3 linked regions of the Noviherbaspirillum saxi genome follow. The protein of the gene in region 3 interacts with the protein of the main gene of each other region in a pairwise test. Links are inferred from orthologs where the notes say so. Each region holds a gene or a part of one and is shown on either strand. Other genes may lie near its edges.

The links.
Region 1: the proteins of rlmB (region 3) and tsaE interact in binary tests that used the Escherichia coli proteins (3 or more experiments, as listed by UniProt). The link is inferred for Noviherbaspirillum saxi from one-to-one orthologs.
Region 2: the proteins of rlmB (region 3) and D3871_RS08060 interact in binary tests that used the Escherichia coli proteins (3 or more experiments, as listed by UniProt). The link is inferred for Noviherbaspirillum saxi from one-to-one orthologs.

Annotation. Positions count from the first base shown.
Region 1 is NZ_QYUO01000001.1:2,843,291-2,846,081, reverse strand. The notes cover bases 39-2,783. They hold tsaE (tRNA (adenosine(37)-N6)-threonylcarbamoyltransferase complex ATPase subunit type 1 TsaE), read right to left. Parts: upstream 1,782-2,783; coding sequence 1,296-1,781; downstream 39-1,295. Other genes in these bases: queG (tRNA epoxyqueuosine(34) reductase QueG), read left to right, coding at 1,864-2,783; D3871_RS13415 (N-acetylmuramoyl-L-alanine amidase), read right to left, coding at 39-1,332. Outside these bases: more of D3871_RS13415, read right to left, coding at 1-38; more of queG, read left to right, coding at 2,784-2,791. UniProt on the Escherichia coli protein: Required for the formation of a threonylcarbamoyl group on adenosine at position 37 (t(6)A37) in tRNAs that read codons beginning with adenine.
Region 2 is NZ_QYUO01000001.1:1,707,716-1,710,672, forward strand. Bases 39-2,949 are described here. They hold D3871_RS08060 (NAD(P)H-hydrate dehydratase), read right to left. Parts: upstream 2,307-2,949; coding sequence 771-2,306; downstream 39-770. Other genes in these bases: D3871_RS08055 (DMT family transporter), read right to left, coding at 39-796; D3871_RS08065 (NAD(P)/FAD-dependent oxidoreductase), read right to left, coding at 2,396-2,949. Outside these bases: more of D3871_RS08055, read right to left, coding at 1-38; more of D3871_RS08065, read right to left, coding at 2,950-2,957. UniProt on the Escherichia coli protein: Bifunctional enzyme that catalyzes the epimerization of the S- and R-forms of NAD(P)HX and the dehydration of the S-form of NAD(P)HX at the expense of ADP, which is converted to AMP.
Region 3 is NZ_QYUO01000001.1:2,036,101-2,038,952, forward strand. Bases 15-2,820 are described here. They hold rlmB (23S rRNA (guanosine(2251)-2'-O)-methyltransferase RlmB), read right to left. Parts: upstream 1,887-2,820; coding sequence 1,143-1,886; downstream 15-1,142. Other genes in these bases: D3871_RS09455 (YceH family protein), read right to left, coding at 15-319; cysE (serine O-acetyltransferase), read right to left, coding at 330-1,082; rnr (ribonuclease R), read right to left, coding at 1,888-2,820. Also shown: more of D3871_RS09455, read right to left, coding at 1-14; more of rnr, read right to left, coding at 2,821-2,852. UniProt on the Escherichia coli protein: Specifically methylates the ribose of guanosine 2251 in 23S rRNA.

The DNA of each region.
Region 1 (2,791 bases), 810 kb from region 3 along the record:
CTTTTGAATGCCTTTCAGGACGGCTTGCGCCATCTGGTCCTGATACGCATCGTCGCTCAGCTTCGCTTCTTCTTCCGGATTGGAGATGAAGGCGGTTTCGATCAGGATGCTGGGGATGTCGGGCGCTTTCAGCACCGCGAAGCCTGCTTGTTCGACCGCCGGCTTGTGCAGCCGGTTGATCCCGCCGATTTCACTCAGCACCGCCTTGCCCAGCTTGAGGCTGTCACTGATCTGCGCGGTAGTCGACAGGTCGAGCAGCACGCTGGCCAACTGGCGGTCGTGGGTCTTGATGTTGACGCCGCCGATCAGGTCGGCCGCGTTTTCTTTGTTCGCAAGCCAGCGCGCGGCAGTCGACGATGCGCCTTTTTCCGACAGCACGAACACCGATGAGCCGCGAGCCGTGGTTTCCACCCAGGCGTCGGCATGGATGGAGACGAACAGGTCGGCCTGCACCTTGCGCGCTTTTTGCACCCGGACATGGAGCGGCACGAAGAAGTCGCCGTCGCGCGTGAGCATCACACGCATGTTCGGCTGACCCTCGATCTTGGTCTTGAGACGCTTGGCGATTGCCAGTACAACATCCTTTTCGCGACTGCCGCCGCGTCCCACTGCACCCGGATCTTCCCCGCCGTGGCCGGGATCGAGCGCAATCGTGATCATGCGGGTCAGGGTGGATGGCCTGTCGGGGTCCGCTTTCGGCTCCGGTTTTGCCGGCTGCGCATCGGTGCCGGGCCTGATCTCGGGTTTGACGTCGGGCTTGGCGTCCGGCTTGGCTTCCGCCAGCGGCGGCACTGGGTCGGTTGCCGGCGAACGCTCGCTGGTCCACTCGCCTTTGTTGATCAGGGCAGCGATCGGGTCTGCCGGATTGATCGGGTACAGGTCGAAGATCAGACGGTGCTTGTAGTCGCCGATCGGGGCCAGCGTAAACACCTGTGGATTGATTTCTTCCTTCAGGTCGAATACCAGCCGCACCACGTTCGGACGGTTCTGGCCGACGCGCACCTGCTTGATGTAAGGATCGTTCGACTGGATCTTGGCGACCAGCTGCTTGAGCGTCGGATTGAGTTCCAGTCCTTCGATATCGACCACCAGCCGTTCCGGATCCTTGACGATGAAATGGCTGGTCTTCAGGTTGGTGTCGTTCTCCAGCGTCACGCGCGTGTAGTCCTCGGCCGGCCAGACGCGTACCGCCAGAATCTGCGCGGCATGCGAGGGCAAAGGTGTAAAGACGGAGAGGAGAAGGGTGCCGCCGGCTTTGAGAACTGTGCGGCGCCGTCGCGACTTCGTGGCGTAAGTCACAGGTTTGGCGCAAATTTCAGGCGATCGAGACATTGAAAACCTTGGTCGGACAAGGCTTGACATTCTATATCACGCCCTTCGCCGATAATGCTCAAATGCATGTTTATGTCTGGCTTGGGCAACACCCTTTCCGCTTTTTCCGGCCATTCAATGATGCAGATCGACTTGTCGTTGAAATATTCCCGAAACCCGGCCTCCAGAAATTCTTCCGGACTGGCGAGGCGATATAAATCGAAATGGATGACTTCGACCGGCTGACCGCCGACGACCACCTTGTACGGTTCGGCCAGGGTATAGGTTGGGCTTTTGACGTGGCCGGCGTGTCCGGCCGCATGCAACAGCGCCCGGGTAAACGCGGTCTTGCCCGCGCCCAGGTCGCCATGCAGGTAAATGGTCAGGCCGGGCGCCAGCGCGCGGGCGAACGCCGTGCCCAACGCCGCGGTGCCGGATTCGTCATGCAAATGAGTGTGGAAATGCCGCATCTCGTAAAATGGCTGTTTTAGTGTGACTTTTATTTCTCGACGGCGCTTGCAACCGTGCCGCCCTTCGAAAACCTGCCGTGTGATGACTGTTCCCGATGATAAATTGTCCATGCTTGCGCTCTCCATCAAGGCATGGGGTCGCGAGCTTGGGTTTGCGGATATCGGCATCGCCGACGTCGACCTCTCGCAACAGGAAGCGGGATTGCAGGCGTGGCTGGATGCCGGGCATCACGGCGACATGGATTATATGGCAGCGCATGGAATGAAGCGCGCGCGGCCGGCCGAACTGGTGCCCGGTACCCTGCGCGTCATTACCGCGCGGATGAATTATCTGCCGCGCGATACCGATACCGAATGGCGCGAACGCGAGGAACGCCATGCCGGCCAGGCGGCCAATGCGGCGATTTCGCTGTACGCCCGCGGCCGCGACTACCACAAGGTTTTGCGCGCGCGGCTGCAACAGCTGGCGGAGCGGATTCGCGGCGAAGTCGGCGATTTCGGCTACCGCGTCTTTACCGATTCGGCCCCGGTGATGGAAGTGGCGCTGGCCGAAAAAGCCGGCATCGGCTGGCGCGGCAAGCATACGCTGCTGCTCAACCGCGAGGCCGGGTCGATGTTTTTCCTCGGCGAGGTCTATACCGACCTGCCGTTGCCGGTCGATGCACCGGTCGGCTCGCATTGCGGCCAGTGCAGCGCCTGCATCGATATCTGTCCGACCCAGGCCATTCTCGGCCCCTACCGGCTGGATGCGCGGCGTTGCATTTCCTATCTGACCATCGAGCTCAAAGGCAGTATTCCGGTCGAATTGCGGCCCTTGATCGGCAATCGGGTCTACGGCTGCGATGAATGCCAGCTGGTCTGCCCCTGGAACAAGTTTGCCCAGCGCTCGAGCCTGCCTGACTTCGACGTGCGCAACGGCCTGGACGCCGCGACGCTGGTCGAACTGTTTGCATGGGACGAAGACGAATTCAACCGCAGACTGGAAGGCAGCCCGATCCGGCGCGTCGGGC
Region 2 (2,957 bases), 330 kb from region 3 along the record:
CCAGCCAGCCCATTCCCGTCGCTGAAATAATCTGCAGATAGAAGAACGGCGTCAGCAGCGAGGCTTCCGCATGCTTGTAGGCGCTGTTGACGAAATAATGTCCGACCGTGCTGGTGATGCCGGTCGACGCAAGGATCAGCCATTCGCGTGTGGTCGGCATATGGGATGACCAGAAAAATGGAACGATCAGCGTGCTGGCAATCATGCCGACCAAGCCTCCGTAGAATAACGTCACTAATGGATGGTCGGTCTGGTTGGTCTTGCGGGTCAGTACCGATACGCCGGCGAAGATGATGGCGGATGCGGCGCCAAGCAGTACACCTGCCGGCACGATCCCTCCGCCCGGACGCATCACGATCAGCATGCCGATAAAGCCGATGCCGACGGCAACCCAGCGCGACGGATAGCTCTTTTCCTTGAGCAGCCATGGCGATACCGCCAGCACGATCAGCGGCGCGCAGAAATTCATTGCGGTGCCTTCGGAAAGCGGCACGATCTTCAGTACCGAGAAGAACACGATGGTTGAAAAAAGCAGCATCGCGGCGCGAAATATCTGTAGGCCGGGGCGTTGGGTTGCCAGGATACTGCGTCCGGTTTTTCGGTAGTACAGCGGCGCAAGGGTGGCCGCCATGAAGACGGTATTAATCGTGTAGCGCATCCATGCAATCATCACTACATGGTAGCCGGCCTGAGTCAGCAGTTTTCCGGCGGTATCGAGCAGCGTAAGAGTCCACTGGCCAGCGACCAGGCAGGCAATGCCAAGCCATAGGTTAGCGCGGGACGTGGCGTTGTGCATGCTGCTCCGTCAATTGATTGAGAATGCGCCGAGCGGCAGGAATCAATTCGCTCGCCGTCAGTCCAATCGGTCCGACGCCATCGCGCACGAGCGCATCGGCGGCCGCGCCGTGGACCCAGACTGCAGCAAGCGCCGCTTCCCAGCAGGGAAACGTCTGGGCCAGAAGCGCTCCGCAGATGCCGGCCAATACGTCTCCGCTGCCGGCCGTGGCCAGCGCCGGGTTCCCGGTTGGATTGATGACCAGCGCCCCGTCAGCGCGCGCCACGATGCTACCCGAACCTTTCAGCACAACCACCGCATTGGTCTGCTGGGCCAATCGGCGAGCTGAGTTCATCCGGTCTGCCTGGACGCTGCGCGTATCGGTCTGCAGCAAGCGCGCCGCCTCCAGCGGGTGCGGTGTCAACATGGATGGCGCGCTGCGCTTTCTTAGCGCTTGCTGCAAGGTCTCGTCGACAGAAAGCAGGTTCAGCGCATCCGCATCCAGCACAAGAGGACAGTCGCTGAGCAGCGCCTTTTCCAGCACTTCCTTTGCTTGCTGCGATGTGCCGAGGCCGGGCCCCACCACAAGCACGCCGGTGAAGGTTTCGATTTCCACGACGTGGCGGCACATCAGTTCGGGTTGCAGGAAATCATAGGCCGGAGTCTGATCGACAAACGCAGTGAACACCCGGCCTGCGCCGCACTTTGCCGCAGCATGCGACGACAGGACAGGGGCGCCCGCCATGCCGCGACCGCCTCCGATCACGGTCACGTCACCATAGCTTCCCTTATGCGAGCTGTGACGACGCTTCCTAAGGTTCGTGGAAAACAGGTGAATGCCGCCAAGACGCGCAGTCGATGGGCCGAACGGCATGAGATCGATATCAAGGCCGGCGACACGTACTTCGCCGGCATGATCGCGGCCTTCGCTGGTATGCAGACCGGCCTTGTTGCCGATAAAAGTCAGGGTATGTGTCGCCACTATCGCAATGCCGTCCGCGCCGCCCACTACGGTCCCGGTATCGGCATCGAGGCCGCTGGGAACATCGAGCGCAAGCACCGGGCAGGGCAAGGCGTTGATGGCTTCCACCAGCGTACGCAAGGAATCCGTGATCGGCCGTGCCAGACCAATTCCGAATAGTCCATCAACCACAAGGTCCCAATCGACTGGGTGGCGGATAGCATCGGCATTAGGCGCAATCAACCTTATGCCCACTGCCTGCGCGCGTTCCAGCGCACGCTGCGCATCCTCCGGCTGCCTGGAAGGATCGGCGCATACCATGACGGTCGGATGCAAGCCGGCATCGGCAAGCAGGCACGCCATCACGAGCGCATCGCCGCCGTTATTGCCCGGACCGGCGACAAGCAATACCTTGGCCGCGGCAGGCTGCAGCTGAAGCAGGCTAAGTGCCAGCGTCGTGGCCGCTTTGGCGGCGCGTTGCATGAGCGTGCCAGGCGGCAGCGCGGACATCGTATCGCGCTCGATGTTACGCACTTCGTCAACGGTGTAGAGCGCCGTTGGATCATGCATGAAGGAATTGCCGGTTCCGTTGGGAATGCGAGTACTAGGCAAATGTTCTGTCATGCGAGCTGGTCGAATGGATAAGAAAGCGGACAGGCTTACTCCGGCAAGGCACGGTTCACGTCGCCGGCAACGGTCATTATATGCTTTGCAATAGAAAGCGATGCGGTAAGGCCTGGTGATTCGATGCCGTACAAGCCCAGGTAATGCGGGCTGCCATGCGTCGCAAACAGAAAGTCGGCAGTCGGCGAATCCGGCCCGCTGATTTTCGGTCTTACTCCGGAATACGCGGGTTGCAGTGCGGCCTCGGGAAGGTCTGGCCAGTAACTCCGGATCTCACGATAAAACTTGTCCGCCCGCCGGGGATCGACGCGGTAATCGATGCCGCCATCCTGATCGCTTAGCCATTCCACATCCGGCCCGAAGCGCACCTGACCCCCAAGGTCCAGCGTCAAATGGACGCCCAGTCCGCCAGGTTCCGGCACCGGATAGATCAGATGGGTAAAAGGCGCTTTTCCGGCCAGCGAATAATAGTTCCCCTTGGCAAACCATGCGGTCGGGGTAATGCCCTGGTCGAGGCCTTTGATGCGGTGCGCAAGCCGGGGCGCCCATAAGCCCGCACAATTGACCAGAAGATCCGTGCTCAATTCGATTTCAGTA
Region 3 (2,852 bases):
CCTGTTCGAGCGACCATTTCATTCGCATCCGGTGCTCGTACTTTGTCACGCGGGCGCCCGCTTGCCGGACTTCTGCAACCAGCTTTTTTTGCACCAGGCGATCGAGGATGTCCTGGACTGTTTCTTCGGAAATCGACATTACCGGATCGCGGCTGGACAACTGGTTGCAGCCGTTGGTCAGTGCATTGAGCGACATCGGATAGTTATCCGGAGTCAGCGCCTCTTTTTCTGCGAGCACTGCAAGCACTCGAACTTCGAATGGATCGAGCACATCCACGCCCTGCTTGCCCGCTGCGGCATTTTCATTCATTTCAGTCATACCGATTCTTTCAGTCGACCAGCTTGTTCAGCTGCTCGGGGTTGAGGCGTGCGGCATCCGCCAGCACTTCACAGCTGACACCGGCATTATTGAGTGCTGCAAGAATTTTCTGCATCTGCTGTTCCTGTGCACCCGCATGGTCAATGAGTTTATGCAATGCGGTAGCCAAAGGGTCGTCACCGCTATTGAGGGTGACGCCGTAAGCGGCAAATACACGCGCGGTCGCTTCCTCGCGCTGCTTGCCAACGTCTTTCTGCACGATATGGGCCGGATTGCCGACAGCGGTGGCTCCTGCCGGTACTTCCTTGACCACAACGGCGTTCGATCCTACCTTGGCGCCCTCGCCAACCGTGAATCCGCCAAGCACCTTGGCACCCGCGCCAATGATGACGCCGCACTCAAGTGTCGGATGGCGCTTCGCTCCCTTGCTGAGCGAAGTGCCTCCAAGGGTCACGCCCTGGTAGATCGTGCAGTCGTCGCCGACCTCGGCGGTTTCACCGATCACTACGCCGAAACCATGGTCGATGAAGACGCGTCGCCCCACCGTGGCGCCGGGATGAATCTCGATGGCCGTGAGCCATCGTGCAATGTGCGAAATGAAGCGTCCCAGCCATTTGAATCCATGCAGCCAGCACCAGTGCGCCCAGCGATGCATGATGATGGCATGCAGTCCCGGGTAGCAGGTCAGCACTTCCCAACGGGTGCGAGCGGCAGGATCGCGTTCAATGATGCTGGCGATGTCTTCACGGATACGGCTAAACATGGAAGCGTGGATCGTATTTGAAAATCGAAATGGAAGCGCGATAATCGTGCCCCATCGCCGCTAGCGCGTTGCGGCAATACGCTGGCGCCGCGCTTCATACAGGCAGACGCCCGACGCCACCGATACGTTGAGACTTTCGACTGCGCCATGCATCGGAATACTGACAAGAATATCGCAGTTTTCACGGGTGAGACGACGCATGCCTTCCCCTTCGGAGCCCATGACCAGGGCCGTCGGTCCGGAGAAATCGCCTTCATACAAACCTTTTTCGGCATCGTCGGTGGTGCCGATCAACCAGATTTCGCGCTCCTTGAGTTCCCGCATGGTGCGCGCGAGGTTGGTCACGGTGATATAGGGAACGGTGTCGGCCGCGCCGCTGGCAACCTTGGCGGCCGTGGCATTCAATCCGACCGCACGGTCCTTAGGAGCGATCACCGCGTGCGCGCCGGCGCCATCGGCCACGCGCAGACATGCGCCGAGATTATGCGGATCGGTCACGCCGTCCAGAATCAGCAGCAGTGGCGGGCCTTCTATCGCATCGAGAAGTTCATCGAGATTTCTTGCCAGAGAGAGTTCGCCAGCCTTCGCCACGACACCTTGATGTCGCCGAGTGCCGACCATGCCGTCGAGGCGCTGATCGTCGGCGTGGATGATACGTACCTTGGCGGCTTCCGCAGCACGCAGCAGTTCCTGCATGCGACGATCATGGCGAGTCGCGTCGACATAGATCTCTTCAATCGACGACGCATCATGGCGCATACGTGCTGTAACGGCATGGAAACCGAATATCATTTTACTTTTCATCTTATCTTTTCCTCTTGCCGGTTTTAGCGCTTGCCTTGGAGGCTCGTGTCGTCTTGCCCGTCTTGCTGGCCGTGCCGGCCGAACGCGATGTGCGGCTCTTGCCTGCTTCGGCAGGTTTGGTCTTCTTGGCAGCGGGCTTAGCCTTGGCCTTTTTCTCCCGCCCCTGTTCGGCGTCCGCACGGCGCGCCTCGTTCTTGAGGGTGGTGTGGATATCGGTTTGGTTGACCAGGCGTAGGTCGATTTTGCGGGCGTCGAGATCGACCCGGCTGACTTGCACGGTGACGCGATCGGTCAACTGGTAGCGAATGCCGGTACGCTCGCCGCGCAACTCATGGCGCACTTCATCGTACTGAAAATAGTCTGCACCGAGTTCGGTGACATGCACCAGGCCTTCGATAAACAATGCATCAAGCTGAACGAAAATGCCGAACGGCGCAACGCCGGAAATCGTGCCGGTAAATTCTTCGCCGAGTTTGTCACGCACAAAGTAACATTTTAGCCAAGCTTCGACATCGCGCGAGGCCTCGTCGGCCCGCCGTTCATTGGCCGAGCAATGAATGCCGAGCGCTTCCCAGACCGCGAGATCGCCCTCTTTCCTTTTCTTGCCGTTAGCCTTGTCCTCGGCAGCCATCCGGCGTGCCGCTGGCGAGAGCATGGTGTTCAACTCGCTGGTTTCGATGCCCTTGGGTTCATAACGCTTTCCCTGCAGGATGGCCTTGATCGCACGATGCGTCAGCAGATCGGGATAGCGTCGGATCGGACTGGTGAAGTGCGCATAGGCTTCATACGCGAGACCGAAATGGCCGATATTGTCAGGACTGTACACCGCCTGCTGCATCGAGCGCAGCAGCATGGTTTGCAGCAATACCGCATCGGGCCGCAGCTTGATCTTGGGAATCAGTTCAGCGTAATCTGATGCGGCAGGGGCATCGCCGCCACCCAGATGCAATCCCATTTGCTTCAGGA